2 regions of the Conyzicola lurida genome follow, and region 2 is predicted to be linked to the other one. Evidence: predicted binding sites of a transcription regulator. Region 2 holds the regulator's gene; the other holds the start of a gene.
The links. Region 2 encodes HspR, which represses chaperone genes until heat shock. Its sites were predicted from a motif close to AAGTTGAGTCNNNNNGACTCAACTT; they were not measured.

Region 1 (15,915 bases), 1.3 Mb from region 2:
CGCTCTTCGCCCCGCTCATCGCCCCGTACGGAGCGAGCGAGAACGGATTCGAGCGCAGCGCCGACTCGAGCTGGGAGCACTGGCTCGGCACGACCGCCGCGGGCGAAGACGTGCTCAGCCAGCTGCTCTGGGGGTCGCAGATCAGTATCTTCGTCGGCCTCGTGGCCGGCCTGCTCTCCACGGTGATCGCCGTGCTCATCGGCCTCAGCTGGGGCTACGTGCGCGGGTTCTGGGCCGACGTGATCAACTTCGTCGTCAACCTGTTCCTCGTCATCCCCGGCCTGCCGCTGATGATCGTCATCGCCGCGTATCTCTCGGGCGGCGGCATCGGCATGATCATCATCGTCGTGGTGATCACCGGCTGGGCGTGGGGAGCGCGCGTGCTGCGCAGCCAGACGCAATCGCTGCGGTCGCGGGACTTCGTCACCGCGGCGGTGTTCAGCGGCGAGCGGCCGTTCCGCATCGTGTTCCGGGAGATCCTGCCGAACATGACCAGCCTCATCGTCGGCAACTTCTTCGGCGCGGCCACCGCCGCGATCCTCGCCGAGGCGGGCCTCGAGTACCTCGGGCTCGGCGACTCGAGCATCGTCAGCTGGGGAACCATGCTGTTCTGGGCGCAGAACTCCAACGCGCTTCTCACCGGCCAGTGGGCACTGCTTTTCGCGCCGGGCCTGTGCATCGCGTTGCTCGCGACCTCCCTCACCCTCATCAACTTCGGCGTGGACGGCATCAGCAACCCGCGCCTTCGCGAAGGAGCGAAGAAGTGACGAACGTCCAGAACAACGAGACCATCCTCGAGGTCCACGACCTCTCGGTCGACTACGGCTACGGCGACGAGGCCACCCACGCGGTGCGCAACGTCGAGCTGCGGCTGGCACGCGGCGAGTTCGTCGGCCTGGTCGGCGAGTCCGGTTCGGGCAAGTCGACCCTCGGCTTCGCGCTCACCGGGCTGAGCAAGCCGCCCGCGCACATCGAGAAGGGCCGCATCCTCTTCGGCGGCAAGGACATCGCGAGCCTGAGCCCCGAGCAGCTTCGCGAGCAACGCCACGGCGGCATCGCCATGGTGCTGCAGAGCGGCATGAACGCGCTCAACCCCGTGCGCAGCATCCGCAACCACTTCGTCGACATCTTCCGGGCCCACGGCCACGTGACGCACGACCGTTGGAACGACCGCGCGCTCGAACTCGTCGGCAAGGTCGAGCTGCCGGCCACCGTGCTCGACCGCTTCCCGGGCGAACTCTCGGGAGGCATGCGACAGCGCGTCTCCATCGCCCTCGCCCTCTCGCTCGAACCGCAGCTCATGGTGTTCGACGAACCGACGACCGCGCTCGACGTGCTCGTGCAGCACGCCGTGATGAACACGATCATCGAGCTGCAGAAGGCCGAGAACTTCACCGCGATCCTCATCAGCCACGATCTCGGCATCGTGCTCGAGTCGGCCCAGCGCGTCATGGTGATGCACGAGGGCCGCATCGTCGAGGACGCGTCGGCCCGCGACATCCTGCACAACCCGCAGAACGACTACACCCGCATGCTGCTCTCGCACTACGCCGACCCGCGCGCCGAGGTCGTCGAGCTGCCCGGCTTCGTCGACCGCAACGAGCGCGCGGCGACCGGCGCAAAGAGGGCCAGCGGCGCGACCCACCCTCCCACGGTGTCGTCGCGCGAGCAGCGCACCGACCAGAAGTCGATGGTGGTCACGGGCGTCTCCAAGGTCTACCCCGCACCGCGTCGGGGCGAGAGCCAGGTGCTCGCCGTCGACGACGTCTCGTTCACGCTCGAGCCCGGGCAGTCGCTCGCCCTCGTCGGCGCGTCGGGCAGCGGCAAGTCGACCATCGCCAAGCTCATCACCGCGGTCGAGAAGCCCTCGAGCGGATCCATCATGTTCGGCGACGTCGATGTGGCGAAGCTGCGCCGCGGCCAGTTCCGCCAGCTGCACTCGGACGTGCAGATGGTGTTCCAGGACCCGTACTCCGCGCTCAACCCGCTGCACACGGTCGAGTACACGCTGACCCGTCCGGTCGTGAACTTCACCGGGCTGCGCGGGCAGGACGCGCGCCGCCGCGTGCTCGAGCTGCTCGACACCGTCGGGCTCTCGCCGGTCGAGGAATTCGCCGCAAAACTGCCACACCAGCTGTCGGGCGGGCAGCGCCAGCGCGTCGTTATCGCCCGTGCGCTCGCCAGCAACCCGCAGATGATCATCGCCGACGAGCCGGTCTCGATGCTCGACGTCTCGTTGCGCGCCGGCGTGCTCGCGCTGCTCGAGGACCTGCGCGAACAGTGGGGCGTCTCGATGCTCTACATCACGCACGACCTGCTCTCGGCCCGCGTCGTCACCGACAACATCATGGTGCTCAACCAGGGCCGCGTCGTCGAGCGCGGCAACACCGCGGACGTGCTGCGCAACCCGACCGACGAGTACACGGTGCGTCTGCTCGACGCGATTCCGAACCCGCGCAAAGACGTCGCGTGATCTGACCCGCCCGACCGTCCACCGCAACACACAAGGAGATACACCCATGCTTACTTTCCCCGACGGCTTCCTCTGGGGCGCCGCGACGGCAGCCCACCAGATCGAGGGCAACAACGTCAACAGCAACTGGTGGGTGCACGAGAACGAGCCCGGCACGACGATCGTCGAGCCCAGCGGCGACGCCGCGGACAGCTACCACCGGTACCGCGAAGACATGAAACTGCTCGCCGACCTCGGCCTCAACTCCTACCGCTTCAGCATCGAGTGGTCGCGCATCGAGCCCGAGCGAGGGCTCGTCTCGCGCGCCTCGATCGACCACTACCGCCGCATGGTCGACGCGGCCCACGAGTTCGGCATCGAGCCGATCGTGACGCTCATGCACTTCACCGTGCCGCGCTGGTTCGAGCGCGACGGCTTCTGGCGCGCGCCCGACGCCGCCGACCTGTTCGCCCGCTACACCGAGCTCGCGCTGCCCGTGGTGGCGGAAGGCGTGAACTACGTCTGCACGATCAACGAGCCGAACATCGCCGCGATGCTCGCCGGGGGAGAGGACGCGTCGAACCTCGTCGCCTACGGTCTGCCCAAGCCCGACCTCGCCGTCGCCGACGCCCTGCTGCTCTCGCACCAGCGGTCGCGCGAGGTGCTGTCGCAGGTCTCTGGCCTCAAGACGGGCTGGACGGTTGCGACCCAGGCGTTCGAGGCGGCTCCCGAGGATGGCGCTGCCGAGAAGTTGAAGGAGATCGCCGACCCTGCCGAGAACTGGTACCTCGAGAACATCGCGGGCGATGACTTCGTCGGTGTGCAGGCCTACACGCGCAACATCGTCGGCCCCGAGGGCATCCGCCCGCCCCGCCCCGAGGTGGAGAAGACGCTGACCGAGTGGGAGTACTTCCCGCCAGCGGCCGGCATCGGCGTGCGTGCTGCGTGGGAGCTGAGCGGCCACGTGCCCGTCATGGTGACCGAGAACGGCATCGCGACGCAGGACGACCCGCGCCGCATCGACTACACCCGCGGCGCCCTCGAGGGCCTGCACGCCTGCATCGAGGACGGCATCGAGCTGCTCGGCTACCAGCACTGGTCCGCGCTCGACAACTACGAATGGGCCTCCGGCTACGCCCCCACTTTCGGCCTCATCGCCTGGGACAAGGAGACGTTCGCCCGCACCCCGAAGCCCAGCGCGTCCTGGTACGGCGAGGTGGCGCGCAACAACGGCCTGTAGCGCGGCTACCGGGTTTCGACAGGCTCAACCCACTCCAGCGGGTTGAGCCTGTCGAAACCCCTGCCGAAGCGGGTTGAGCCTGTCGAACCCCCACCTCGCCGTTCATCATTCAGGCTCGATCGCCGGATGCCGCGGCTCAACCCCGTCGAAGCCCCGACTTCTCGCGGCGCAGGCCGCACCCGCGCTCGATCCGGCCTGAATGATGAACGGGCGGTAGCCTGACCGCATGGACGGCATCCTCGAGCACGTGATTCTGCCCGTACGTCCGGGCGGCGAGCGCGAGTTCGAGGCCGCCTTTGCGATCGCGCGGCCCCTCGTCGCGGGCATGCCCGGCTTCCGTGGTCTGACCCTCAGCCGCGGCATCGAACACCCGAACCAGTACCTCATGCTGATCCAATGGGACTCCGTCGAGGCGCACGAGATCGGCTTCCGCGGCTCGCCGCAGTATCAGGAGTGGCGCGCACTGCTGCACCACTTCTACGACCCTTTCCCCACGGTCACGCACTTCGCCCCGGTGGCCCCGCAGCGAGCGGGTTGAGCTCGTCGAAACCCGACCTCGCCGTTCATCATTCAGGCTCGATCGCCGGATGCCGCGGCTCAACCCCGTCGAAGCCCCGACCTCTCGCGGCGCAGGTCGCACCCGCGCCCGATCCGACCTGAATGATGAACCAGCGCGGTAGCGTGAGCGCATGCACGGCATCCTCGAGAGACCGGCGACGCGGGCGATCGCGGCCGCCGCAGTCGCCCTGCTCGCTCTGACCGGCTGCTCGCAGTTGCCCGTTGCCGATGATGTCGAGAGCCGGGCCCGCGACGACGCCCGCGCCCGCGTCGAACAGCTCGTGAGCGACATCGCCTACGACCGCAACGACGACATCGACTTCGCTGCCCGCCGCGCGGTGCAGGCGGCGGGCGAGAACAGCCTCGTCCAGCTCATCGGCATCACGGCGACGGAGCCGGCGGCGATCGGTGACTCGTTCGGCTCCCTCGAGTTCCGAGTGCCGGAGGGGCAGACCGTCGACAACCAGGGCGTCGCGACCACGACCGGGCCGTACTGCTTCCGCGTCGGGTTCAACTACTACGGCGCCGACGAGGGTGCGCCCGAACAGTTCGACTGCCCCGCGGACGCCCCCGTCGTCACGCCGCCACCCGACACCACCGTCTACCCGACGCTCGCCGAGAACGCCCGCGAGGCCGCGCGAAACGTGCTGACCGAGATCGCGGCGAGCGGCGACACTCTCACCACCGACGAGATCGCCGCGCGCATCCGCGCGGAACTCATCCCTCCGTCATCCGCCCTGCAATCGCTCGCCGAACCGTTTGTCGCCGACGTCGACGGCCGCATCGGAGTCGCCATGCAGGACTCCAGCGACTGCGTGCTGGTGAGCCTCGTGGATGGCGCAGTGGCCGACGTCTACCCGCCGGCCGTGCTGCTGCAGCCGGGGGAGCTGGGATGTTCCCCGACCACTGCGGTGGCCGATCCCGAGCAGTTGCAGTCGCCGCACTAGCTCCAGCCCCCACCGGTAGTCTGCCGGGATGTCGATCATCACCGTCGGGCTCGTGCCACACCCCACCAAACCCGTCCACGACTCGCTCGATGTCATCCGCGCCTGGAGTGCGAAGCACGGGGTGTCGCTGCTCGCCCTCGAGAGCGACGCGCGACGGGTCGGCACGGGTGTCGAGCTCGTCGACGAGGCGACCTTGGTCGGACGCGTCGATTCGATCGTGGCGCTCGGCGGCGACGGAACCATGCTCGGTGCGATGCGGCTCACCGCGAACCGGCCGGTCCCCGTCCTCGGTGTGAACTACGGCAACCTGGGGTTCCTCGTCGAGATCGAACCCGACGAGCTCGAGGCCGCGCTCGACCGGGTCGCGAACAAGGACTTCCAGCTCGAGTCGCACCACGCGCTCGAGGTGACGCTCACGACCGCGGGCGTCGAGAACAGCTATCTCGCGTTCAACGACGTCGCGATCGCCCGCCGCCCGGGCAACGGCGTCGTTACCGCGGACCTGCGGGTCGACGCGACTCCGTACGGGTACTACAAGGCCGACGCGCTCGTCATCGCGACCTCGGCCGGGTCGACCGCCTACAACTACGCGGCCGGCGGCCCGGTGCTCTCGCCGGCGATCGCCGCCTCGGTCGTCACTCCGGTGGCCCCGATGTCGGGCATCACCCGGTCGGTCGTGCTCAGCCACCGCGAACGCATGCAGCTCACCATCGGCGAGGGCACGACCGCGGCCGCGGTCGAAATCGACGGCCGCGCCATGGCCGAGGTCACCGAGGGGGTCGAGCTGCGCATCCAGATGCGGCGCAACGCGGGAATGGTCATTCGCCTCGACGCGGGACGGCACGCGAACAAGGGCCGCATCAAGCTCAGCCTGCTCGACCTGCCGCTGCGCCGCGACCAGCTGCTCGAACTGGTGCCGTCAGAGCTGCGCGAGCGGGTGACCGGGGCGAAGTAGCGGGGTGCAGGTCTAGCCGACGAGCACAGCGACCACCGGCGTCGCCAACAGCACGAACGCCACGACGTTGCCGGCCACCGTGAGCCAGAAGACCGCGCGGAACGACCGTTTTGCCGTCTTGTGCCGCAGCGACTGCTGCGCGACGATCGCGCCCGGCCAGCCGCCGGCGAGGGCGAGCAGGTGCAGCGTGTTCTCCGAGATGCGGTGCGCGCCCCGCCCGGCGGCCCGCTTGTCGACCGCGTAGACGACGAAGACGACGACGCTGAGGCCCAGGTAGAGGCCGTGCACCCAGACCGGAAAGGGCCACTCGACCCACACCCCGACGTAGAGCGCCACGAAGGCGGCGAGCACGAGATAGCTCGGCAGGGCGGGAGCTGCCGGAGGGCGGGAGGGCATCTGCCGAGCCTAGGCGCGGCCGTCGAACTTGTCGAAGTCGCCGGGCTTGTCGAAGAGCCGTACCGTTGACGGGGTGACCGTCAACCGTAACGCCCTCCTCGCCTTCGCCGCAGACGCCCTGCTGGTCCTCGTATTCGTGCTCATCGGCCGGGCGAGCCACGACGAGAACCCGGTGCTCGGAGCGCTCGTCACCTACTGGCCGTTCCTCGTCGCGCTCGTCGTCGGCTGGCTGGGGACCCGGGCCTGGCGCGCGCCGCGCGCGGTCGTGAAGACCGGCGTGCCTGTCTGGATCGTCACGGTCGTCGGCGGCATTCTGCTGCGTCTGGCCAGCGACCAGGGTGTCCAGCTCAGCTTCGTGATCGTGACATCCGTCGTTCTCGGCATTTTTCTGGTCGGATGGCGCGGGGCAGCCGCCCTCGTCACGAGAAGCCGCCGCTCCCGCGCCGCTCGCTGAGCCCGTCGAAGCGAGAACGAGCTACGCCGGCCACACCCCGATGATGATCGACATGATCACGATCGTCACGAACTCGTGCGCGACGTTGAGCACGGTGAGCCCGGTGGGGCGTCCGTCGAACGCGTCGTGGGTGATGAAGCGTGCCGCGGTGAACCCGGCCCAGAGGATGATGGCCGTGACGAGCGAGTTCACGAAGAAGCTGCCGCCGTAGAAGTCCCACGAGATGTACGCCGAGCCTGCCAGCACCCAGGCGGTGACGAAGCTCACCAGCACGGTGATCACGATCGGCCGCACCGCATCCTTCGCCTCGCCCGTGTGCGTGATATTCGCCGCCTTCATCCAATAGGTACCGAAGACCTTCGGCGTGTACCAGATCGACCCCACAACCATGCTCGACAGAGTGGCCAGCACGACCGCGATGTAGTTGATCTCCGGAACCATGGGGGCCTCGTTTCGTGAAGTGGTGTCGGAATTGTATTCCCCGTCCGTCGGTTGTCTGAAGTGGGCGCTAGCCTCGAGTGACCACAGACGATCCTGACGAAGAGTTCCATGAGCCCCACCAGCACGACGCCGACGACGCACCGACTGCTCGCCCCGCAGTACCTGTGGACCACCATCGGCTCGATCACCCTCATCTTCCTCGGCGCTTTCGAGTCGCTCGCCGTGACCACGATCATGCCGACCGTCAGCCGCGAGCTCGACGGCCAGGCGCTGTACTCGCTCGCGTTCTCCGCCACTCTCGCCGCGAGCGTCATCGGCATGGTCGTCGCGGGCGGCTGGTCCGACCGGCGCGGACCCTCCGGACCGCTCATCGCGTCGATGGCGATCTTCGTCGTCGGCCTGGTGCTGTCGGGCACTGCCGAGAACATGTACGTCTTCATCGTCGGGCGCTTCCTGCAGGGCCTCGGTTCGGGCGCGACGATCGTGGCGCTCTACGTCGTCGTGGCGCGCATCTACCCGCCCACGCTGCACCCGCGCATGTTCGGCGCGTTCGCCACGGCCTGGGTCGTGCCGTCCCTCGTCGGCCCGCCCGTCGCCGGCGTCGTGGCCGATACCGTCGGCTGGCACTGGGTATTCCTCGGCGTCGGCGTCATCGCACTGGTCGCGGCGGGCGCGATCGTGCCCGCGTTGCTGCACCTGCGGTCCGTCTCCAACACCGCGGCAGCCGGATCCACCTGGGCCGTGCTCTGGGCGATCGTCGTCGCCGCGGGAGTGCTCGCGATCGGCCTCGGCGGAGAGAACGGCGGTGCGCTGGCCTGGCCGATCGTGGTCGTCGCGTTCGTCGTCGTGGTGCTCGCGGTGCGTCCGTTGCTACCCCGCGGAACCCTGCGGGTCAAGCGCGGACTCCCGGCCACCGTCATCCTGCGTGGCGCCGTCGCCGCACCGTTCTTCGCCACGGAGGTCTACCTGCCCTACCTGCTGCACGAGCAGTACGGCCTGCCGTCGTGGCTCGCGGGACTGATCCTCACGGTCGGCGCCGTGTCGTGGGCGACCGGCTCGACCCTGCAGGGGCGGTTGGGCGAGCGGATGTCGCATTCGACCACGGTCCGCCTCGGTGCGGCCATCGTCTTCCTCGGTATCGCGGTGCAGCTGGTCACGGCGTCCCTCGTGCTCTCGCCGATCGTCGCGGCGGCCGGCTGGCTGCTCGCGGGCGGCGGCATGGGGTTGCTCTTCCCGCGCCTGTCGACGCTCGTGCTGTCGATGTCGGACGAGACCGACCAGGGCTTCAACAGTGCGGCGATGACGATCGCCGATTCGAGTGCGTCGGCGGTGACGATCGCGTTCGCCGGGCTGGTGTTCACGGCCTTCGGCGCGGCCACGGGCAACGGGTTCGTCGCGGCGCTCGCGCTGACGACGGTTCTGGCGCTGGCTGCGATGCCGATCGCGGCGCGGGTGCGCACGCGCGCTCAGGCGGGTTGAGCCCGTCGAAACCCAAAGCGGGTTGAACTTGTCGACACCCAAAAAAGAATTTCGACGAGCTCAATCCACGAACTTACGAACGCGCGAGCAACGCCTCCAGCGCCGCCAGGGCGGGAACCTGCCCGCGCACCAACCGCCCCCGCGCGATCTCAACCGAGCACCACTCGGCGCGGTCCAGCTCGGGGAACGTCACCGACGTGCCCGACCCGCGCGGCCACTCCACGGTGACCGGAGTGCTCGACAGCTGCTCCATCTCGTCGTGGGCTCCGGCGAACACCGTCACGATTTTGCCCGACGTGTACCGGAAGTCGCCGAGGTTGGCGTAGGCGATGTCGGGCGCCGGCCGGCCGATTTCCTCGGAGAACTCGCGCAGCGCCGTGCCGAACGGATCCTCGCCCGGTTCGACGAGCCCCTTGGGGATCGACCACGCGGCGGACTGCTTGTACGCCCAGAACGGTCCGCCCATGTGGCCGATGAACACCTCGAGGGTGTCGGCAGGGGAGAGCCGGTACAGCAGGATTCCCGCGCTGTGGTCTTCGGAGACGGACATAGTTCACCCTAGATGCGCGATGGGCCCCGACCGTGCGGTCGGAGCCCATCTGTTGCGGAAAGGTTAGTTGGCGACGTCGCCGCGCCAGGAGCCGGTCTCGACCGACTCGGCCTCGATGAACTCCTTGAAGTTCTTGAGGTCCTTCTTGATCACGTGATCGTCGACACCGACGACCGCTGCGGCCTTCTCGGCGAGGCCGCTGGCCTCCCAATCGAGCTGCACGGTGACGCGCGACTCGGTGTCGCTCAGCTTGTGGAACGTGACGACACCGGCGTGGTTCTCGTCGCCGCCCACGCTGTTCCAGGCGACGCGCTCGTCGGGGTGCTGCTCGGAGATCTTGGCGTCGAACTCGCGCTCGACTCCGGCGATCTTCACCTTCCAGTGGGTGAGCGTGTCGGTCGTCTGCGTGATCGACTCGACGAAGCTCAGGAACTTCGGGAAGGTCTCGAACTGCGTCCACTGGTTGTACGCGGTCGAGACGGGGACGTTGACGTCGACGGTTTCGATGACCTGGGGCATGTCTGTGTTCCTCACTCCGCCACTCGGCGGATGTCGTGGATGTCCTTCGACGGTATTCCGCAATCCGGATGCGTGCAGGGCATGGCCAGCGGGGCGTTCGGCTGGTACCTTGCCCGCTCGTCGCGGTCGTTCCCAGCCAGCCCCTTGACCGGGCCCCCTGCCGCACCGGTACCGTCGACCCATGGCGAACATCGTGCAGAACCTTGCCCAGCAGGTCACGTCGGTCGGCGCTCGCGCCAGTTACGGTGACCCGGTCAGTATCGACGGAGTGGAGATCGTGCCGGTGTCGCTGGTCTGGTTCGGCTTCGGCGGCGGCAGCGACAACGTCGAGAACGGCGGAGGCGGCGGGGGAGGTGCGAGCATCCCGATCGGCGCCTACGTGCGCGGCCCGGCCGGCGCGACTTTCAAGCCGAACCCCACAGCCGTGCTCGCCGTGCTGACCCCGATCGCGTGGGCCGCGAGCTGGGCCATCGCCGCGGTCGCTCTCGGCACCAACCGCCGTCGCCGCCACTGAGCGAACCTCCGAATCCCGACAGAATTCGGCATTTCGGGTATGGATGTCGCAGGTGCGGCGTTGACTGTGGCGCGTGCCGCCACGGTTCCACAAGCTAAGGAGAACGACCCGATGAACGCAGTACCCACGATCACTCTGAACAACGGCACGGAGATCCCCCAGCTCGGCTTCGGCGTCTTCCAGGTCCCGCCAGAGGACACCAAGAAGGCGACCCTCGAGGCGCTCGAGGTCGGCTACCGCCACATCGACACCGCCCAGATGTACGGAAACGAGCAGGGCGTCGGCGAAGCAGTCGCGGAGTCCGGTCTGGCTCGCGAAGAGATCTTCGTGACCAGCAAGCTCAACAACGGCTTCCACGCCCGCGAAGACGCACTGAAGGCATTCGACCGCAGCCTCGAGACCCTCGGCTTCGAGTACCTCGACCTGTTCCTCATCCACTGGCCGCTGCCCGCGGTCGGCGACTACGTCGAGACCTGGAAGGCGCTCGAAGAGATCAAGGCGTCCGGACGCGTCGAGGCGATCGGTGTCTCCAACTTCCAGCCGGCCCACCTGCAGCGCCTCTTCGACGAGACCGAGACGGTCCCCGCCGTCAACCAGATCGAGGTACACCCCTACCTGACCAACGAGGTCGCCCGCGCCTTCAACACCGAGCACGGCATCATCACCGAGGCCTGGTCGCCGATCGCCCAGGGCGGCGTCTTGAAGGATCCCGTCATCCAGGCCATCGCCGACCGCGTCGGCCGCACCACAGCGCAGGTCACCCTGCGCTGGCACCTGCAGCGGGGCGACATCATCTTCCCGAAGTCGGTCACCCGCAGCCGCGTCGAAGAGAACTTCGCGCTGTTCGACTTCGAGCTGACCGCCGACGATCTGACCGCGATCGCCGGACTCAACCGCGACGAGCGCACCGGGCCGAACCCCGACGAGTTCAACTGGATCCCGTAAGTCGGGCCCCGCGTCATCCGCCCCTCGTCTGAAAAGGCGAGGGGCGCCTGCGTTAAGTCATAGCTCAGGCACAGGAATACCCCAGAGAGCCTCGGCTACCGTCGGAGAATGGCCATCGCGAACTCTGACGGATCCGCCCTGACCGGTTTTGCCGACTGGGCGGTGAGCGTGATGGAAACGCTCGGCGCTCCCGGCGCGGGCCTCGTCATCGCGATCGAGAACCTCTTCCCGCCGCTGCCGAGCGAGGTGATCCTGCCGCTCGCCGGATTCACCGCGAGCCGCGGCAGCTTCAGCCTGATCGAAGCCATAGCGTTCACGACCATCGGCTCCGTCGTCGGCGCACTCGTTCTCTACGCGCTTGGCGCGTGGCTCGGCCGCGGGCCGATCCGCGCGCTGGTCGGCAAGCTGCCCCTCATGGACGTCGAGGACTTCGACCGTACCGAAGTCTGGTTCAACCGCCACGGCACCAAAGCGGTGTTCTTCGGGCGCATGGTGCCGCTGTTCCGCAGCTTCATCTCGCTGCCCGCGGGCGTCGAACGCATGCCGGTGCTGAAGTTCACGGCGCTCACCGCAGCGGGCAGCCTCATCTGGAACTCGATCTTCGTCGTCGCCGGGTTCTACCTCGGCGAGAACTGGCACATCGTCGAGGAGTACGCGGGAATCTTCCAGAAGGTCGTGATCGCCGTCGTCATCGCGCTGGTCGTCTGGTTCCTGACGACCCGCATCCGTTCGATCCGCAGGAAGCGCTCAGAAGCCGTCGAAGCCGATTGAGCCCTTAGAGCGGATTGAGCCTGTCGAAATCCCCGCGCGGGGCTCCGACAAGCTCAAACCAACCTGTTCGAACGAGAACTATTCCGTCTCGTCGGCTTCTTCGTCCTCTTCGGGATTGAAGTTGCTCTCTTCACCGAGAGTCACTGCGATTCCGTCGTCGGACGGCGGGATCGTGCCCTCGTCGCCGAGGCCGTCTTCTTTTTTCTTGTCGACCATGGTGGTACTCCTTCTGGATCGCCTCCGAGTTTATCCGTCCGCTCCGGGCGAACGCTGATCGGGCCTTTACGGGGAATGGATTTCAGCCCCCAGCGTTAACTTGAGTCAAAGGCACTCAAGTTTCACCGGGAGGTCGAATTGCCTACGAACAACACACCCGAAGAATCCGCCAACTCGTTCGACGAGTTCCTCGCGCGGTACCTTCAGGGCGAGCGGTCGGCGCAGTCCGGCAACTCGATCAACATCAGCCGCCTGCTGAGCCGTCGCAGCCGCGAGGTGCTCGCCGAGGCGGGCCAGCTCGCCGTCGAGCTCGGCCACTCCGAGCTCGACGCGCTGCACATCCTGCGTGTCCTCGCGAGCAACGAGCCCGCGATCGGCGCCATCACCGGTGTCGGCGCCGACCCCAAGTCGATCGTCAACGGCGTCGACGAGCGTCTGCCCGAGGGCGTGCGCGCCACCATCGGTGCTGCACCCATGCTCACGCAGTCGGGACAGCGCGCGATCCTGCACGCCTACCAGATCGCCCGTGCCTCGGGCTCGACGTACATCGACCCCGAGCACCTCTTCTTCGCGCTCGTCATCAATCAGGACTCGCCCGCGGGCCAGGTGCTGACATCCGCCGGCGTCACGCCCGAGGCGTTGCAGTCGAACCTGCGCGAGTCGGTCACTCCGGAGGCGGAGGCCGCGACATCCGACGCTCAGAAGAGCACCACGCCCACGCTCGACAGCTACGGCATCGACCTCACCGAGCGTGCCCGCAACGGCGAACTCGACCCCGTGATCGGCCGTGCCGACGAGATCGAGCAGACCATCGAGATCCTCAGCCGGCGCACCAAGAACAACCCGGTGCTGATCGGCGAGGCCGGCGTCGGCAAGACCGCGATCGTCGAGGGCCTCGCCCAGGCGATCGTCGACGGGGGAGTGCCCGAGCAGCTTCGCGACAAGCGCGTCGTCTCCCTCGACCTTCCCGCGATGCTCGCCGGCACCAAGTACCGTGGCGACTTCGAAGAGCGCCTCACCAAGCTCATGGACGAGATCACCGCGCACAAGAGCGAGCTGATCGTGTTCATCGACGAGCTGCACACGGTCGTCGGCGCGGGCGGATCCGGCGACGGCGCGATGGACGCGGGCAACATCCTCAAGCCGCGGCTCGCCCGCGGTGAACTGCACGTGGTCGGCGCCACCACGCTCAAGGAATACCGCTCGATCGAGAAGGACCCGGCGCTCGAACGCCGGTTCCAGACCGTGACGGTCGGCGAGCCGAGCATCGAAGACGCCGTGCTCATCCTCTCGGGGCTGCGCGGCGCGTACGAGGATCACCACGCGGTGACCTACACCGACGCGGCCATCCGCGCTTCCGTCGAGCTGTCGGCGCGCTACGTGACCGACCGCTTCCTGCCCGACAAGGCGATCGACCTCATCGACCAGGCCGGGGCGCGACTGCGCCTCACGCTCGGGTCGAAGGTCGACGTCTCCGCGCTGCTCGAAGAGCTCGCGACGCTCGAGCAGTCGAAGAACTCCGCCGTGAGCGCCGAGCACTACGAGGAGGCCTCGCGGTACCGTGACGAGATCGAGGCGCTGCAGCGCAAGCTCGACGCGCACGGTGCTGCCGCGACATCCGGAATCTCGGCCGTGGTCGACGAGAAGGAGATCGCCGCCGTGATCTCCCGCGCCACCGGCATCCCGGCCAGCCGCCTCACCGAGGCCGACCGTTCGCGTCTCGCCCGTCTCGAAGACGAGCTGCACGCCCGGGTCGTCGGCCAGGACGACGCGGTCTCCGTCGTCGCGAAGGCCGTTCGGCGCAACCGCACCGGCATGGGCGACGCCGACCGGCCCGTGGGCAGCTTCCTGTTCCTCGGCCCGACCGGCGTCGGCAAGACCGAGCTGGCCAAGTCGCTGGCCGAGTCGCTGTTCGGCGACCCGACCGCGATGCTGCGCTTCGACATGAGCGAGTTCGGCGAGCGGCACACGGTGTCGCGTCTCGTCGGCGCCCCTCCCGGATACGTCGGGTACGACGAGGCCGGACAGCTCACCGAGCGCATCCGACGCAACCCGTACTCGGTCGTCCTCTTCGACGAGATCGAGAAGGCCCACCCCGACGTCTTCAACCTGCTTCTGCAGGTTCTGGATGACGGCCGCCTGACCGACGGCCAGGGACGCACGGTCGACTTCCGCAACGCGGTCATCATCATGACGTCGAACGTGGGCGCCGAGGTGCTCGCGAGCCGCAGCGGTGCCATGGGCTTCGTCGGATCCTCCGACGCGAGCGGCTACTCCTCCGAGAAGGATCTGCGCGACCGCGTCATGGGCAAGCTGCGCGAGGCGATGCGGCCCGAGTTCCTCAACCGCATCGACGAGATCGTGCTGTTCCGCAAGCTGTCGGCCCCGCAGTTGCGCGAGATCGTGCGGCTGCTGCTCGACGCGACATCCGCCCGGTTGGCCGGTCGCTCGATTTCGCTGACAGTGACGGATGACGCGGTGGACTGGATCGCCGAACGCGGGTACGAGCCCGAGTACGGTGCGCGGCCGCTGCGCCGCACGATCCAGCGCGAGCTCGACGACCGCATCGCCGACCTGCTCGTGACGGAGGCGCTGACCGACGGCGGCGCCGTCACGGTCGACACGGTCGACGGAGAGCTGCGGGTCAGCCCTGCTGGAACCCTCCGCATGGCGGCATAGCGTCAGCCGCGGGTTGAGCCTGTCGAAACCCTGAACCGCCCGCCCCACACCCGGGGCGGGCGGTTTTTCCGTTCTCCTCAAGATCCGCACACCGATAACACGATTACCCGTAGTATCTCCACTGGAGTTTCGATCACGAAAGAAACGGGGACTACGACATGCACATGACCGAACGCGCGTCGCGCGTCATCGACTTCCGCGAACTCGGCTCCGATTTCCGCTGGATCGACGTCAAGACGTTCGAGCTCAAGAAGTCCCGCGGCAACCTCGACACGCTGGCCGCCCTGATCGCGAACCCCTGGTACGACGACGACTACGCGAGTCCCTCCGGCGCGCTGCCGACTCCCTCGCCGGGAGTGCACGGCCCGTACCGGCTCGACGCCATCACGCCGAACTCGTTCGAAGAGGTCAGTACCCGCGCGTGCTCCGCCGCCATGACCGCGTGGGCCGACCAGCTCGGCCCGCTGCCCACCGCTTTCGCCGCCCGGTATTCCTACGTCGTGCAGTCGCTCCTGCTCGACTCGCGCTTCGTCTACCGTTTGCGCGACCTCGGCCCCGCCGCGCTGCACGGCCGCAACGACCACCTCGGCGCCCTCGGGTTCCTCGAGTTCGTCATCGCCTCGAAGTCCTCGAAAAAGGTAGCCCTGTTGGTCGCTAGCGACGACTAGCCGCCGCGGTGGTTGAGTAGGCGGCCGCGGCCGTATCGAAACTCCTACCCCAACCCCGCACCTCGTCAACCGCTTCACCCCTCGACCCCCGCCTGCCACGCTAGCCAGGTGACCACCGCGACCTGCACCTA
Region 2 (15,915 bases):
GGACATGAGCGCGACGGCGGCGACGGTCGCTCCCCCGGTCGGGTGGAACCCGGTCGACGTCTTCACGAAGTCGGCGCCCGCGGCGACCGCGGCGAGGCTCGCGCCCACGATCTCGTCGTCGGTCAGTGCCGCCGACTCGATGATGACCTTGAGCACCTTCGGCGCGGGGATCACCGAGCGCACCGACGCGATGTCGGCCTCGACCAGGTCGAAGCGGCCGGCCTTGGCCGCTCCCACGTCGATGACCATGTCGACCTCGTCGGCGCCGAGCGCGATCGACTCGGCCGCCTCGGCGGTCTTCACCGCGGTGGTGTGCTTGCCCGAGGGGAACCCGCAGACGACCGCGACCTTGAGGTCGGAGCCGGCCGGGATCGACAGCGGCAGCATGTTCGGCGAGACACAGACGGAGTAGACGCCGAGCTCGACGGCTTCCGCGACGAGGGCCGCGACATCCTCACTGGTCGCCTCGGGCTTGAGCAGGGTGTGGTCGATGATTCCGGCAATGGTCATGGGGTGTCCTTTAGAGAGAGGCGGATGACGCGGCGAGCTCGTCGAGCTGCCACACGAGCCACGGGCTGAAAGCGAAGGGTGCCGCGGCCGCGGCGTTGCGCAGCGACTGCGGTTCGATCCACGAGAACTCGGCGACCTCGTCGGCCTTCGGCGCGATCGCATCGTCGGTGTAGGCGCGGTAGACGGGGCAGATCTCGTTCTCGACGATGCCCGAGGCGTCGACCGCGCGGTAGCGGAAATCGGGCAGCACGAGCTCGACCCGGGTGACCGTGATTCCGAGCTCGCGCTCGGCGCGTCGCGCGATCGCGTCTTCCATCGACTCGCCCGGGGCGGGGTGGCCGCAGAACGAGTTCGTCCAGACCCCCGGCCAGGTCAGCTTCGACAGTGCGCGCCGCGTGACCAGCACTTCTCCCGCCTCGTTCATCACGTGGCAGGAAAATGCGAGGTGCAGCGCGGTCTCGGTGGTGTGCACGGCGAGCTTGTCGGCGACGCCGATGGGCAATCCGTCGTCGGAAAGAAGGACTACCTGTTCGGTGTGGCTCATGGTCGCGGTACTCTGCCTAAGTGAATGGTCCCGACCTGATTTCCGTCTCGATAGCGAGGCAAGCACAGGTCGACGTCGTGCTCGAACGCTTCTTCAGCCTAGCCAAGAACCGCGCGGCCGCCTTCGGCGAACAATACGTCACGCTCTGGGAGACCCTCGAGAGCAACACGATCGGCGGCAAGCGGTTCCGCCCGCGCATGGTGATGGCGGCCTACCAGTCGCTCGGCGGCGACGACGTCGAGGCCGCGGCCTACGTCGGCGCGGCGTTCGAACTGCTGCACACCGCCCTCATCGTGCACGACGACGTGATCGACCACGACTTCGTGCGCCGCGGTGTCGCCAACATCTCCGGGAGCTACCGGGACGCGGCATCCGCCCGCGGCAGTTCCGACCAGGTGGCCGAGCACAGCGGCATCTCTGCGGCCGTGATCGCCGGGGACCTCGCCCTGTTCAACTCGTACCGGCTGATCGACCGCAGCGGCGTCAGCGACATCGTGCGGTCGCGACTGCTCGAGGTGATGGATGACGCGCTGTTCGCCTCCGCCGCCGGGGAACTCATCGACGTGGACTTCGCGATCGCCGACGAGATGCCCCGCGTGGACGACATCCTCACCATGGAGCGCCTCAAGACCGCCGTCTACTCCTTCGAGTGCCCGCTGCAGGCCGGCGCCATCCTCGCCGGAGCGTCGGAGGACGTCATTCAGACTCTCGGCGACTTCGGCCGCGAGATCGGCATCGCCTACCAGCTCGTCGACGACCTGCTGGGGGTGTTCGGCAAAGAGGCCGAGACCGGCAAGACCACGGTCGGCGACCTGCGCGAGGGCAAGCGCACGGTCATGATCTCCTACGCGACGAGCACGGCAGAGTGGCCCGGGATCGCGCCGCTCATCGGCAAGCACGACCTCACCGACGACGAGGCGCAGCGCGTGCGCGACGTGCTCATCGCCTGCGGTGCCAAGTCGTTCGCCGAGGGTCTCGCCCGCTACTACGCCAACCGCGCGCTCGCCCGCCTCGCCGAACCGCACATCCCGCCGGCCCTGAGAATCGAGCTGCACCCCGTGGTGGATGCCGTGCTCGGCAGGGTCAAGTGAGCCGCCGCGCGCTGTACGACCGCGTTGCCGAGGAAACCGCGAGTGTCGTCATCCGCCGGTACTCCACATCGTTCGGGCTCGCCGCCAAGCTGCTCGGACCCGGGGTGCGCCAGCACGTCGAGAACATCTACGCCCTCGTGCGGGTGGCCGACGAGATCGTGGATGGCGCGGCCGTCGAATCCGGATTGGACGCTGTCGGCGCCGCCCGCCAGTTGAACGAACTCGAGCGCGAGACCGAGGCGGCGATGGCCGATGGGTTCAGCTCGAACCTCGTGGTGCACGCCTTCGCCCTCACCGCCCGCGAGACCGGCTTCGGTGCCGAGTACACCGCGCCGTTCTTCGACTCCATGCGCACCGACCTCACCGCGAGCGAGCACGACCAGGAGAGCTTCGACCGCTACGTCTACGGCTCTGCCGAGGTCGTCGGTCTGATGTGCCTCCGCGCGTTCATGCAGGGCGTTCCCCTCACCGAGGCGGAAGACGCCCGACTCGTGCACGGAGCGCGGGCCCTCGGCGCGGCGTTCCAGAAAGTCAATTTTCTGCGCGACCTTGCCGCCGACTTCGAGACGCTCGGCCGCAGTTATTTCCCCGGCGTCAGCGTCGACTCGTTTACGGAAGAGGACAAAATCCGCCTGCTCGACGACATCGACTCCGACCTGCGCACCTCCGCCGCGGTCATCCCCTCCCTGCCGCCGACCAGCCGCAAGGCGGTCGCACTCGCGCAGGGACTGTTCGCCGAGCTCTCGGTGCGATTGCGCGCGACGCCGGCCGACCAGTTGCGACGCGTGCGCATCCGTGTGCCCAACCCGGTGAAGGCGCGCATCGCCGCCGGTGCCGCCCTCGGCCGCACCCCCTCGGCGAATCGGGTGGGAGCGTGAGCCGCGTCGTCGTGATCGGCGGCGGCATCAGCGGGCTCGCCTCGGCGGCGCTGCTGGCGCGTGACGGCCACACGGTCACCGTGCTCGAACAGAAGGGGTCGCTCGGCGGCCGCGCCGGATCGTGGGAGAGCGAGGGATTCCGCTTCGACACCGGCCCGTCGTGGTACCTCATGCCCGAGGTCTTCGACCACTTCTACAAGCTGCTCGGCACGTCGAGCGAGGAACAGCTCACCCTCGTAACCCTCGACCCCGGTTACCGGGTGTACTTCGAGGGCCTCACCGAGCCCGTCGACATCTCCGCCGACCGCGCCGAGAACATCGCCATCTTCGAGTCGATCGAGAAGGGTGCGGGCAAAAAGCTCGACGCCTACCTCGACTCGGCGCTCGACACCTACGACATGGCGAAGAAGAAGTTCCTCTACACGACCTTCGCCGACCTGCGCCCGCTCGTCACCCGCGACGTGCTGCGCCGCACCGGCAAGCTCGCGCGCATGCTCACGATGCCGCTCTCCCGGCTGGTCGCGCGCACGGTGCGCGACCTGCGCCTGCGCCAGATCCTGGGCTTCCCCGCCGTGCTGCTCGGCTCGTCGCCGTACATCACGCCGAGCCTGTACCACCTGATGAGCCACCTCGACCTGGCCGACGGGGTGCTCTACCCGATGGGCGGCTTCAGCCGCGTCATCCAGAGCATCGTCGACCTGGCCGGCGCCGAAGGCGTCGAGATCGTCACGGGCGCGACGGTCTCCCGCATCGTCGTCGTCGACGGTATTGCGAAGGGCGTCGAGTACACGGATGCCGCGGGCGCGACCGTCGCTCTCGACGCCGACCTCGTGGTCTCCGCCGCCGATCTCCACCACACCGAGACGCAGCTGCTCGAGCAGCCCGACCGCAGTTACCCCGAACCGCACTGGGAATCGCGCGTGCCCGGGCCGAGCGCCCTGCTGCTCTACCTCGGGGTCGAGGGCGAGCTGCCCGAGCTCGAGCACCACACGCTGCTCTTCACGCGCGAGTGGAAGAAGGGCTTCGACGCGATCTTTGGCGACCCGAGCTCGGTGCCGAACCCGGCGTCGATCTACGTCTGCAAGCCGAGCGGCGTCGACCCGGACGTCGCCCCCGACGGCCACGAGAACGTGTTCGTGCTCGTCCCGATCCCCGCCGACCCCGGTATCGGACGCGGCGGCATCGAGGGCGGCGGCGACGCGCGCATCGAGAAGCTCGCCGACGTGATCATCGACCAGATCGGCGCCTGGGCGGGTATCCCCGACTTCGCCGCCCGCGTCACGGTGCGCCGCACGGCCGGCCCCGGCGACTTCCAGGCCGAGCTCAACGCCTGGCGCGGCACCGCCCTCGGGCCGGCGCACGTGCTCAAGCAGAGTGCGTTCTTCCGCGAGGGCAACAAGAGCAAGAAGGTCGAGGGCCTGTACTACGTCGGCGGCTCGACCATCCCCGGCATCGGTCTGCCCATGTGCCTGATCAGCGCCGAGATCCTCGTCAAGCGCCTGCGCGGCGACACGAGCACTACTCCCCTGCCCGAACCGCTCAGGTCCACCGTCTGATGGGTCTGCTCTACCTCGTCGCGCTGCTCGTGGCCCTCACCGGCATGGTGATGCTCGACCGGCGCTTCACGCTCTTCTTCTGGGCGGATGCGCGCCGCGCGGCGGTCGTTCTCGTCTCGGGGCTCGTGTTCTTCGTGCTCTGGGATCTCGCCGGCATCGGGCTGGGCATCTTCTTCCGCGGCGAGACGGACTTCATGACCGGGATCCAGGTCGCGCCCGAGCTGCCCGTGGAGGAGCTGTTCTTCCTCGCGCTGCTGGTCTACGTGACGATGGACCTCTACGGGTTCGCCTGCCGGTCGCTGAGCCTGTCGAAGCGTGGCCTGAGACTCTCGGGGCCGGCGAAACCGTCGAGCACGTCGAACACGTCGAGCCCCTCGGCCTCGTCGGAAGACGGTGCCCGATGACGTACTGGTCCCTCAACGCGATCTTCCTCGGCGCCGTGGCGCTGGTGGCGCTCGCCGCGGTGCTGAAGGCCCGCCGCGCTCCCGGCTCGGGCGTGCGCTGGCCGGCCGTCGGTATCGCCGCGATCGCGCTGCTCGTCACGACCGCCGTCTTCGACAACGTGATGATCGGCATCGGACTCGTCGACTACAACCCCGACCTCATCAGCGGCGCCTTCGTCGGCATCGCCCCGCTCGAGGACTTCGCCTACGCCGTCGCGGCCGTCGTGCTGCTGCCGTCGTTGTGGGCGCTGCTCCCGGCGCGGCGACGCCCTGCCGGAGCGATCCCGCGCGCGAGCGACGGAGCCCCCGGCAACCCCGACCCGCGCGCTATCAACCCGCGCCCCACAGCCCCGCGCCCGACCACCCCAGAGGACCCGGCATGATCAGAGCACTATTCGTCTCCTCACGTCCGCTGAGCTGGGTGAACACGGCCTTCCCGTTCGCGGCGGCCTACTTCATGGCCACCCGTGAGATCGACCTCGTGCTTGTGCTCGGCACGGTCTACTTCCTGATCCCGTACAACCTCGCCATGTACGGCATCAACGACGTGTTCGACTACGAGAGCGACCTGCGCAACCCGCGCAAGGGCGGCGTGGAGGGCGCACTGCTCGACCGCGGCATGCACCGGCCGACGCTCATCGCGGCAGCCGTCACCAACATTCCTTTTCTCGTCTACCTGGTCGTCGTCGGCAACCCCCTCTCCTGGTTGGTTCTGGCGGTGAGCGTCTTCGCGGTGATCGCCTACTCCGCTCCGGGACTGCGTTTCAAGGAACGCCCGTTCGTCGACTCGATCACCTCGAGCACCCACTTCGTCTCCCCCGCAATCTATGGGCTGGCGCTCGCCGGGGCGGTCTTCACGCCGCAACTGTGGATGCTTCTCGCCGCGTTCTTCCTGTGGGGGATCGCCTCGCACGCGTTCGGCGCGGTGCAGGACGTCATCGCCGACCGCGAGGCGGACATCGATTCGATCGCCACCGTCATCGGCGCGAAGGCGACCGTGCGGCTCGCGGTCATCGCGTACCTGCTCGCGGGCGTACTGCTGCTCTTCACCGAGTGGCCGGGGCAGCTCGCCGCGCTGCTCGCCCTGCCCTACGCGATCGTCTGCGCAGCGTTCTGGTCGATCACGGATGCCGCAGCCGAAACCGCGAACCGCGGCTGGAAGAAGTTCCTCGGCCTCAACTTCGTCACCGGTTTCTTCGTGACGATGCTGCTGATCGCCTACGCGCTGCTCGGCAACTGACGGGCGCCGCCGCACAACAGGGCGGCAGCGTCCCGGGGGCGCGATCCGTCCTGTCGACCGTGCGAACGGCCCAAACGGTCCTGTCGGGCGGGGGTGGAAGAGCTCGAGGGCAGAGCGCCGTCAGTTCGCGCTGGTCGGCGCCGGGTTCTCCGGACCGAACTCCCTGTCGAGCTCGGCTTCGAGCTTCGCATTCTCGACGAACTCGACGTAGCGGTCCGCCTGGTCCTTCGTGATCGCGGTCGACGCCCCGCAGTAGACGCAGTCCACGAAGCGCGTCTTCGACAGCGGGAACAACGGGATGAAGAACAGGCTGAACCGCAGCACCTTGAGGTACACCCGCTGGGCGGCGGGCTGGTGGCAGTTGCCGCAGACGAAGTTCACGATCGCGAGGAGTGTGACTCTGGTGCTGGCGCCGAAGATGATCATTTGTTGAGACTAGCCTTTGCCGGAGTCGCCGTCACTGGGTAGCTCTGCCCATCCCTCGGTCGGTCTCGGGCGGAAAGGTCGGCGAGCGGCGACCTCACTCCGCGAAGCCGAGGTTGCGGGCGACCCGCTCGAGCACGCTCACGGTGGTCAGGTACTCCTCCTCGGTGACGCCGCGAGTGCTCAGCGTGCGCTGCTCGGCGACGACGAGTCCGAGCCGCTCGAGGGCGGCCTCGCCCCGAGGGGTGAGCTCGTACGAGGTGGGGGTCGCGTCGACCCAACCGCTCTCGATGAGTTCGCCGAGGTGCTCCACCGACGACTCCGCCGCCGCGCCCTCGGTCGCCGGGGCGAGGAAGGGGGCGACGGCGGAGTCGAGCTGGGCGACCGTGGCCGGGCCCTGGGCGAGCACATTGAGCAGCTGCCACTGTCGGCGGGTAACCCCGTGCTCCTCGAGCGTGGCCGCGAACTGCTCGTCGATCAGGCGGTCGACGAGTTTGAGCCAGAAACCTATCGGTCGATGATCAGCCATGCCGCGAGGATACGCCCGGGGCTCGGCGCGGCGGAAGGTCTAGTACTCGAAGCCCAGCTCGGCCGGGTACTCGCCGAGCGCGGTGAGCTGCGTGGCGGCCGCCTGCAGGTGCGCGAGCGTGAGCCCGAGCGTGCCGGGCCCGAAGCTGACCCGGGAGACGCCGAGGTCCGCGAGCTTTTTCAGGGGCACGGATGTCGGATTGGAGATGACCGACACCTTGCCGTCGATCTCGGCGAGAGCGCGGGAGACGAGCTCCTCCGTTCCGAGGCCGAGGACGAACACCACGTCGGCACCGGCGCCCAGGTAGGCGTTGGCGCGGGCGACGGCGTCATCCCACTCGCCCCCGCCGGCGAGTACGTCGACGCGCGCGTTGATCACGAGCGGGACGCCGGTCGAGACGGCGGCACGGCGCGCGGCGGCGACGCGCTCCGCGGCGACCTCGAGCGGGAACAGGGGCGCTTTGGCCGCGCCGATGCTGTCCTCGATGTTGATGCCGGCCGCTCCGGCCGCGATGAGTCGGGCCACGTTCGCCTCGACGCCGGCGGCATCCGGGGAATAGCCCTTCTCGAAGTCGACCGAGACGGGAACGTCCACGGCGCCGATGACGACGCCGGCGGCAGCGATGGCCTGGTCGACCGTGAGGCCTTCGCCGTCCTCGACCCCGTGGGCGAACGAGACGGCGTGGCTCGCGGTGGCGAGCGCCTTCACGCCGGGAGCGCCGGCGACGATGCGGGCAGTGACGGCGTCCCAGACGTTGGTGACGATGAGGGGCGTGCCGGGCACGTGGAGCGAGCGGAGGAGTTCTGCCTTGGCGGCTGTTGTCGTTGTCATGACCTCAGCCTGTCAACGATCGGGCCGGAAGGAGAGCGTGTTTCGGACTCTTACGGTGCTTTCAGAGCCAACCCGGTCAGTGCGCCTTCGGTGCCACCTTGACGAACAGCATCAGGATCAGGCCCGCGAGGATCACCAGCGTGATGGCGAGGATGCCCCAGTACTGCGCGCCGAACAGGGCGATCGAGCCGGCCCAGAGCAGCGGCGAGATGAAGCTCGCGGCGCGGCCGGTGGTCGCGTACAGTCCGAAGATCTCGCCCTCGCGGCCAGCCGGGGTGACGCGGGCGAGGAGCGAGCGGCTCGACGACTGGGCGGGACCCACGAAGGCGCAAAGGATCAGGCCGCCGATCCAGAACACGATCTTGCCGGAGTCGTGGAGCGCGAAGACCGCGGTGCCCGCGACGACCAGACCGATGAGAGAGAACAGGATGACGGCACGGGGACCGAACCGGTCGTCGAACCGGCCCGCGATGATGGTGCTGAGCCCTGCGACCAGATTCGCGGCGATGCCGAAGCCGACCACCTCGAGGAAGCCGAAGCCGAAGGTCACCGCGCCGATGACGGCGCCGAAGGCGAAGATTCCGGCGAGGCCGTCGCGGTAGACGGCGCTGGCGAGCAGGAACCAGAAGGTCTGGCGCGCCTCGCGGAACAGCTTGCGGATGTCCTTTACGAGCACGCCGTAGCTCGCGAAGAAGTTCACCTTGGCGCGGGCGCTCGCCGACGGCGCGACCTCGGGCACGTTGAGGAAGATCGGGAGCGCGAAGAGGATGCTCCACACCGCGCAGCCGACCGCGACGAGGCGGAAGGGCAGCCCGTTCTCCTCCGAGACGCCGAACCAGTCGGCGGAGTAGGCGACCACGACGATCACGAGCGCGAAGATGCCGCCGATGTAGCCGAAGCCCCAGCCGAGCCCGCTCACCTTGCCGACCGTCTTCGGGGTCGAGACCTGCACGAGCATCGCGTTGTAGTTGACTCCCGCGATCTCGGTGAAGACGCTGCCGATCGCGACGAGCGAGATGCCGAGCACGAAGTACTGCGCCGACCCCTGCACGAAGAAGAGCAGCAGCATCGAGACGACGATCGCGACGGTGTTCAGCCCGAGCCAGAACTTGCGGCGGCCCATCGCGTCGGAGCGCTGACCGAGCACCGGAGCGAGCAGGGCGATGAAGACGCCCGCGATGCCGATGGCGAGGCCGTACTGGCTCGAGAGTTCGGAGAGCCCGGCGTCGTAGATCGGGTCGCCCTCCCCCAGCGCAGCGATGTCCGGCGGCAGGAAGACGTCGGTCGTCAGATAGAGGGCGGTGAAGATGAAGCTCAGGATGACGGTGTTGAAGGGCTGCGTCGCCCAGTCCCAGAGTGCCCACGACCAGACCTGCTTGCGCGGGATGACGCGGCCCTCCTGCAGGTCGAGCCCGACGGCCGCGATCGCCCCGGTGTTCGCCACGGCGGGCACCGTCACCGTCGTGGCCGAATGGTCGCGGGCGGGCTTCTTCTCATTCATGGTCACAGGGTAGTGGGCACGGGGAAACAACGGGTTACCGACGCGAAACTGGGAGTTGAGCCGGAGTGGCTCAAGTTTTCGCCCATCAACTTGACAAAGTTTTGGACCGGTCTCAAACTTGATACAGCGCGGCTCAACTTAGGTCGGGCCGCACACATTCTTTACACGGAGGAGATAGAGCACATGGCTCGTGCAGTAGGAATTGACCTGGGAACGACCAACTCGGTCGTCGCAGTACTCGAGGGTGGAGAACCCACCGTCATCGCCAACGCGGAAGGATTCCGCACGACCCCCTCGGTCGTCGCCTTCACGAAGGACAACGACGTGCTGGTCGGCGAGACCGCCAAGCGCCAGAACGTCACCAACGTCGACCGCACCATCTCGTCGGTCAAGCGCCACATGGGCACCAACTGGACCGTCGACATCGACGGCAAGAAGTACACGCCGCAGGAGATCTCGGCCCGCATCCTCGCGAAGCTCAAGCGCGACGCGGAGCAGTACCTCGGCGAGCCCGTCACCGACGCGGTCGTCACCGTCCCCGCGTACTTCAACGATGCCGAGCGCCAGGCCACGAAGGACGCCGGCGAGATCGCCGGCCTCAACGTCCTCCGCATCATCAACGAGCCGACCGCCGCGGCACTCGCCTACGGCCTCGACAAGGGCAAGGAAGACGAGCTCATCCTGGTCTTCGACCTCGGTGGCGGAACCTTCGACGTCTCGCTGCTCGAAGTGGGCAAGGACGACGACTTCTCCACCATCCAGGTTCGCTCGACCGCCGGTGACAACCGCCTCGGTGGAGACGACTGGGACCAGCGCGTCGTCGACTACCTGATCACCAAGTTCAAGGAGACCACCGGCGTCGACGTCTCCAACGACAAGATCGCCAAGCAGCGCCTCAAGGAAGCCGCCGAGCAGGCCAAGAAGGAACTCTCCTCCTCGACCTCCACCTCGATCCAGCTCCCCTACCTCTCGCTCACCGAGAACGGCCCGGCCAACCTCGACGAGACCCTGACCCGCGCCAAGTTCGAAGAGCTCACCAAGGACCTCCTCGAGCGCACCCGCAAGCCCTTCACCGACGTCATCAAGGAGGCCGGTGTCTCGGTCGCCGATGTCTCGCACGTCGTCCTCGTGGGTGGTTCCACCCGCATGCCCGCCGTTGTCGAGCTCGTCAAGTCGCTGACCGGCGGCAAGGAGCCGAACAAGGGCGTCAACCCTGACGAGGTCGTCGCCGTCGGCGCCGCACTCCAGGCCGGTGTGCTGAAGGGCGAGCGCAAGGACGTCCTGCTCATCGACGTCACCCCCCTGAGCCTCGGTATCGAGACCAAGGGCGGCATCATGACCAAGCTCATCGAGCGCAACACGGCCATCCCGACCAAGCGCAGCGAGACCTTCACCACGGCCGACGACAACCAGCCCTCCGTGGCGATCCAGGTCTTCCAGGGCGAGCGCGACTTCACCCGCGACAACAAGAACCTCGGAACGTTCGAGCTTCAGGGCATCGCACCTGCTCCCCGCGGCATCCCGCAGGTCGAGGTGACCTTCGACATCGACGCCAACGGCATCGTGCAGGTCCACGCGAAGGACAAGGGAACCGGCAAGGAGCAGTCGATCACCATCACCGGTGGCTCGTCGCTCTCGAAGGACGACATCGAGCGCATGGTTCGCGAGGGTGAAGAGCACGCCGCAGAGGACAAGGCCCGCCGCGAGGCAGCCGAGATCCGCAACACTGCCGAGCAGCTCGCCTACTCGACCGACAAGCTGCTCGTCGACAACGCCGACAAGCTGCCCGACGACGTGAAGACCTCGGTCCAGGCCGACGTCGACGCGCTCAAGACGGCGCTCGCCGGAGACGACGAGGCAGCGGTCAAGACCGCCTTCGACACTCTCGCCGAGAGCCAGACGAAGATCGGCGAGGCCCTCTACGCGCAGAGCGAGACCGCGAACGCGGCTCCCGGTGCGGCAGACGACGCTCAGGACGAGCCGACGTCGACCACCAACAACGACGAGGACATCGTCGATGCTGAGGTCGTCGAAGACGAGCCCGAGACCAAGAAGTAGTAGCGAATGTCTCCCGACAAAAAGAACCCTTCGACAGGCTCAGGGCGAGATCGGGACGACAACCAGGAGCCGGAGGCCACCACGGCCTCCGGCACCCCGGAGTCGTCCGAAGAGACCACGACCGACGCGCCGGCTGAAGAAGTCGTCGTCGAGGCGGACGAGGTCGTCGACGTCCCCGTCGAGACCGAGTCGCTGAGCGAAGAAGACGCCGCTCTGCTCGACCTCGCGGCCGTCGACCTCGTCTCCGAGATGCGCAGCGACATGCTGCGCGCCCAGGCCGAGCTCGTCAACTTCCGCACCCGCGTGGAGCGCGACCGCGTCGCCAACCGCGAATCGGTCATCGCCGAGGTCATCCGATCGCTGCTCCCGGCGATCGACGACCTCACGCGTGCCGAGAAGCACGGCGACCTCGAGGGCAGCCCCCTCGAGCTGGTCGCGGCGAAGATCCGTTCCGCTTTCGAGCGCTACGGTCTGCGTTCGGTCGGCGAGAAGGGCGAGGTCTTCGACCCGCACTTCCACGAGGCCGTCGTCCAGCTGCCGACGCCCGGTGCCACCGAGCAGACCGTCGCCGACGTCATCGACCCCGGTTATGCCCTGGGCGAGCGCCTCATCCGCGCCGCCAAGGTCGCGGTCTCCGTTCCCGAGTAGGCAGACCACGTGGCAAGCCAGGACTGGTTCGATAAGGACTTCTACAAGATCTTGGGAGTGTCGAAAGACATCTCCCAGGCCGATCTGAAGAAGACCTATCGCAAATTGGCCCGCCAGTATCACCCGGACTCCAACCCGGGCGATGCCAAGGCGGAGGCGAAGTTCAAGGAGATCAGCGAAGCGAACTCCGTGCTCTCCGACCCGGAGACACGCAAGGAGTACGACCAGATCCGCGCCATGGGTTCCGGAGCACGCTTCACCGCGCCCGGCCGCCCCGGGCAGCAGGGCGGCGGCTTCGAGGACGTCTTCGGCGGGATGTTCGGCCAGTCCAACGCCCGGCGCGGAAGCGCGCAGGGCGGTGCCAGCTTCGAGGATCTGCTCGGCGGGATGTTCGGCGGCGGCGACACCGGTTTCGGTTCGTCCACCGGCGGCTTCCGCGGGGCGGGCGGTCCGACGCGGGGTCGCGACTTCAGCGCGACCACCACGCTCGACTTCCTCACGGCTATCCGTGGCGAGACGATCAAGCTGCAGCCGGCGGGCGGTGCCTCGATCAACGTCAAGGTGCCGGCCGGCGTCAGCGACGGCCAGAAGATCCGTCTCAAGGGCAAGGGCGAACCGAGTCCGGATGGCGGTGCCCCCGGCGACCTCGTCCTGACGGTCACCGTGCGCACCCACCCGGTGTTCGAACGCGACGGCCTCAACCTCCGGGTCGAGGTCCCGATCACGTTCGTCGAGGCGACCCTCGGCGCCACGATCGAGGTCCCCACGCTCGGCGGAGAGCCCGTGCGGCTCAAAGTCGCACCGGGTACCCCGAGCGGACGCGCCCTGCGCGTGAAGGGCCGTGGCGTGACGACGGCCAAGGGCGTGGGCGACCTGCTCGCGACCGTCCAGGTCGCCGTGCCGAGCCATCTCAGCGGGGAAGCGCGCGACCGCCTCGAGGCGTTCGCCGCCGCGATGCCCGACGAGAACCCCCGCGCCGAACTGCTCGCGAAGGCACGCGGCTGATGGTCGACGAGAACTCCCCGGTCTTCGCGATCGCCGTCGCGGCGGAACTCGCCGCGATGCATCCCCAGACCCTGCGCCAGTACGACCGTCTCGGGCTCGTCAGCCCGAGACGGACGGCCGGCAAGTCGCGGCGCTATTCCATGCGCGACGTGGTGCAGTTACGGGAGATCGCCGCACTCTCGGCGGAAGGCCTCAACCTCGAAGGCATCCGCCGCATCCTCGAGCTAGAAAACCAGGTGGTTGCCCTGTCCAGTCGTGTGCACGAACTCGAGCACGCGCTCGCCGAAGAGCTGCTGAACCGCTCCGGGCGACGCGTCTTCGCGGCGGGAGCCGCCGGCGACGTCGTGTCGCTGCGCCCCGGCACTCGCGCGCACCGCGCCAACGAACTGGTGGTGTGGCGCCCGTGAGCGACTTCGATTTCGAGGTCCTCCGTCGCTACCCCGACGTCGAGGCGCCCAACCTCTTCGCGTACGACCCGAGCGACCGGCTGATTCTCGCCGAAGCCGCGGAGGCGCTGGCCGCCGCAGCTCCCGGCCAGGTCACGGTGATCGGCGACTCCTACGGAGCGCTCACGATCGGCGCCGCCCACGCCCACGGGCTGACCGGCATCCGGGTGCACCAGGACGCGCTCTCCGGCGAACTCGCGCTCGGCTTCAACGCCCGCGAGGAGAACCTCGGCGACGCCTACGAGAACCACGCGCTCGACGAGTCGCTGCTGAGCGGTGCCACCGTCGTGCTGCTCCAGCTCCCCCGCTCGCTCGAAGAGCTCGACGACATCGCGAACGCGATCGCGCGCTTCGCCGACCCGTCGGTCGTCGTCTACTCGGCCGGCCGCATCAAGCACATGACCCTCGGCATGAACGAGGTGCTCGCCCGCTACTTCGGCCGGGTCGACGTGACCCGCGCGCAGCAGAAGTCGCGCGGCCTGATCGCTCGCGAGCCCCGCGAGACGGAGGCCCCCGCGCGCCGCAAGCAGTTCCACTCGGACCTCGGACTCTGGGTCGTCGCCACCGGGTCGGTCTTCGCCGGCACCAAGGTCGACATCGGCACGCGGGCACTGCTCGCCGTGCTCGACCAGGTCGACCCGAACGCCACGACCGCGATCGACCTGGGCGCGGGTACCGGCATCCTCGCGGCGACGCTCGCGAAGACCCGGCCCGGGCTGCGCGTCATCGCCACCGACCAGTCGGCGTCTGCCGTGGCATCCGCCACTGCAACGATGGAAGCCAACGACCTGCAGTCGCAGGTGACCGTCGTCCGAGACGACGGGCTGTCCAGCCAGCCCGACGAGAGCGCCGACGTGATCGTGGTCAACCCGCCGTTCCACATCGGCGGCGCGGTGCACGCGGGCGCGGCGATCAACCTGCTGTCCGACGTCTACCGCGTACTCAAGCCCGGCGGCCAACTCTGGGCCGTCTACAACACCCACCTTGCCTACCGCGCGGAGATGGGCCGCATGGTCGGGCCGACGACACCCATTAGCCGTAACGACAAATTCACGGTCACCCTAGCCGAGAAACCCCTCACCGAGACCTGATTGAAAGCGCAGGAATCATGGCCAACCTCCAAGGTGCACCCGGCACCGACGACGATCAGAAGACGGCGCTCGAACGATACGGCGTCGACCTCACGGCGATCGCCCGCAGTGGAAAGCTCGACCCCGTAATCGGGCGTGACGCGGAGATCCGCCGCGTCAGCCAGGTGCTCACCCGTCGCACCAAGAACAACCCCGTGCTCATCGGCGAGCCCGGCGTCGGCAAGACCGCCGTCGTCGAGGGTCTCGCGCAGCGCATCGTCGCCGGCGACGTCGCCGACTCGCTCAAGGGCAAGCGGCTGGTGTCGCTCGACCTCGCCGCCCTCGTGGCCGGCGCCAAGTACCGCGGCGAGTTCGAGGAGCGCCTCAAGGCGGTGCTCACCGAGATCAACCAGGCCGACGGCGAGATCATCACCTTCATCGACGAACTGCACACGCTCATGGGTGCGGGCGGCGGCGAAGGCTCCGTAGCCGCGTCGAACATGCTCAAGCCCATGCTGGCGCGCGGCGAGCTGCGCCTCATCGGCGCCACGACGCTCGACGAGTACCGCCAGTACATCGAGAAGGACGCCGCTCTCGAGCGACGCTTCCAGCAGGTGTTCGTCGGCGAGCCGAGCGTGGAAGACACCATCGCGATCCTCCGCGGACTGCGCGGCCGGTACGAGGCACACCACCAGATCACGATCGAAGACGGTGCGCTCGTCGCCGCGGCCGCCCTGTCGAACCGCTACATCTCGGGCCGCAAGCTGCCCGACAAGGCGATCGACCTGATCGACGAGGCCGCGTCGCGTCTGCGCATGGAGATCGACTCCTCCCCCGTCGAGATCGACGAGCTGCGTCGCAGCGTCGACCGGCTCAAGCTCGAAGAACTCGCGCTCAAGCGTGAGAAGGATGACGCGTCCAAGGCCCGTCTTGAAAAGCTGCGAGCCGATCTCCGCGACCGGGAGGGCACCCTCAAGGGGCTCCAGGCCCGCTGGGAGAAGGAGCGCGCCTCGATCAACCGCGTCGGCGAGCTGAAGAAGCGCCTCGACAACCTCGAGACCGAGTCGGAACGCGCCCAGCGCGAGGGCAACCTCGAGCGCGCGTCCCGGCTGCTCTACGGCGAGATCCCCGAGGTGAAGCGC

Region 1: a site for HspR is predicted at 12,535-12,559, ahead of HD599_RS10385 (ATP-dependent Clp protease ATP-binding subunit). Genes of this name have one in related genera too.

Annotation. Positions count from the first base shown of each region.
Region 1 is NZ_JACHMJ010000001.1:2,132,064-2,147,978, reverse strand. Features, by position in the region: gene HD599_RS10465 (ABC transporter permease) at 1-767, shown strand, start outside; gene HD599_RS18335 (dipeptide ABC transporter ATP-binding protein) at 764-2,473, shown strand; gene HD599_RS10455 (glycoside hydrolase family 1 protein) at 2,520-3,692, shown strand; gene HD599_RS10450 (antibiotic biosynthesis monooxygenase family protein) at 3,919-4,230, shown strand; gene HD599_RS10445 (hypothetical protein) at 4,382-5,197, shown strand; gene HD599_RS10440 (NAD(+)/NADH kinase) at 5,226-6,152, shown strand; gene HD599_RS10435 (DUF1294 domain-containing protein) at 6,165-6,548, opposite strand; gene HD599_RS10430 (DUF3054 family protein) at 6,622-7,002, shown strand; gene HD599_RS10425 (DUF1761 domain-containing protein) at 7,024-7,443, opposite strand; gene HD599_RS10420 (MFS transporter) at 7,552-8,922, shown strand; gene HD599_RS10415 (NUDIX domain-containing protein) at 8,996-9,472, opposite strand; gene HD599_RS10410 (SRPBCC family protein) at 9,536-9,991, opposite strand; gene HD599_RS10405 (hypothetical protein) at 10,173-10,505, shown strand; gene HD599_RS10400 (aldo/keto reductase) at 10,617-11,450, shown strand; gene HD599_RS10395 (DedA family protein) at 11,559-12,221, shown strand; gene HD599_RS10390 (hypothetical protein) at 12,300-12,437, opposite strand; gene HD599_RS10385 (ATP-dependent Clp protease ATP-binding subunit) at 12,576-15,116, shown strand; gene HD599_RS10380 (hypothetical protein) at 15,281-15,784, shown strand; gene HD599_RS10375 (hypothetical protein) at 15,893-15,915, shown strand, end outside.
Region 2 is NZ_JACHMJ010000001.1:3,451,291-3,467,205, forward strand. Features, by position in the region: gene deoC (deoxyribose-phosphate aldolase) at 1-510, opposite strand, end outside; gene idi (isopentenyl-diphosphate Delta-isomerase) at 521-1,054, opposite strand; gene HD599_RS16830 (polyprenyl synthetase family protein) at 1,075-2,145, shown strand; gene HD599_RS16835 (squalene/phytoene synthase family protein) at 2,142-3,023, shown strand; gene crtI (phytoene desaturase family protein) at 3,020-4,579, shown strand; gene HD599_RS16845 (lycopene cyclase domain-containing protein) at 4,579-4,983, shown strand; gene HD599_RS16850 (lycopene cyclase domain-containing protein) at 4,980-5,405, shown strand; gene HD599_RS16855 (prenyltransferase) at 5,402-6,262, shown strand; gene HD599_RS16860 (zinc-ribbon domain-containing protein) at 6,383-6,688, opposite strand; gene HD599_RS16865 (MarR family winged helix-turn-helix transcriptional regulator) at 6,783-7,214, opposite strand; gene HD599_RS16870 (isocitrate lyase/PEP mutase family protein) at 7,254-8,045, opposite strand; gene HD599_RS16875 (MFS transporter) at 8,122-9,546, opposite strand; gene dnaK (molecular chaperone DnaK) at 9,730-11,604, shown strand; gene HD599_RS16885 (nucleotide exchange factor GrpE) at 11,611-12,252, shown strand; gene HD599_RS16890 (DnaJ C-terminal domain-containing protein) at 12,262-13,257, shown strand; gene HD599_RS16895 (heat shock protein transcriptional repressor HspR) at 13,257-13,664, shown strand; gene HD599_RS16900 (methyltransferase) at 13,661-14,794, shown strand; gene HD599_RS16905 (ATP-dependent Clp protease ATP-binding subunit) at 14,812-15,915, shown strand, end outside.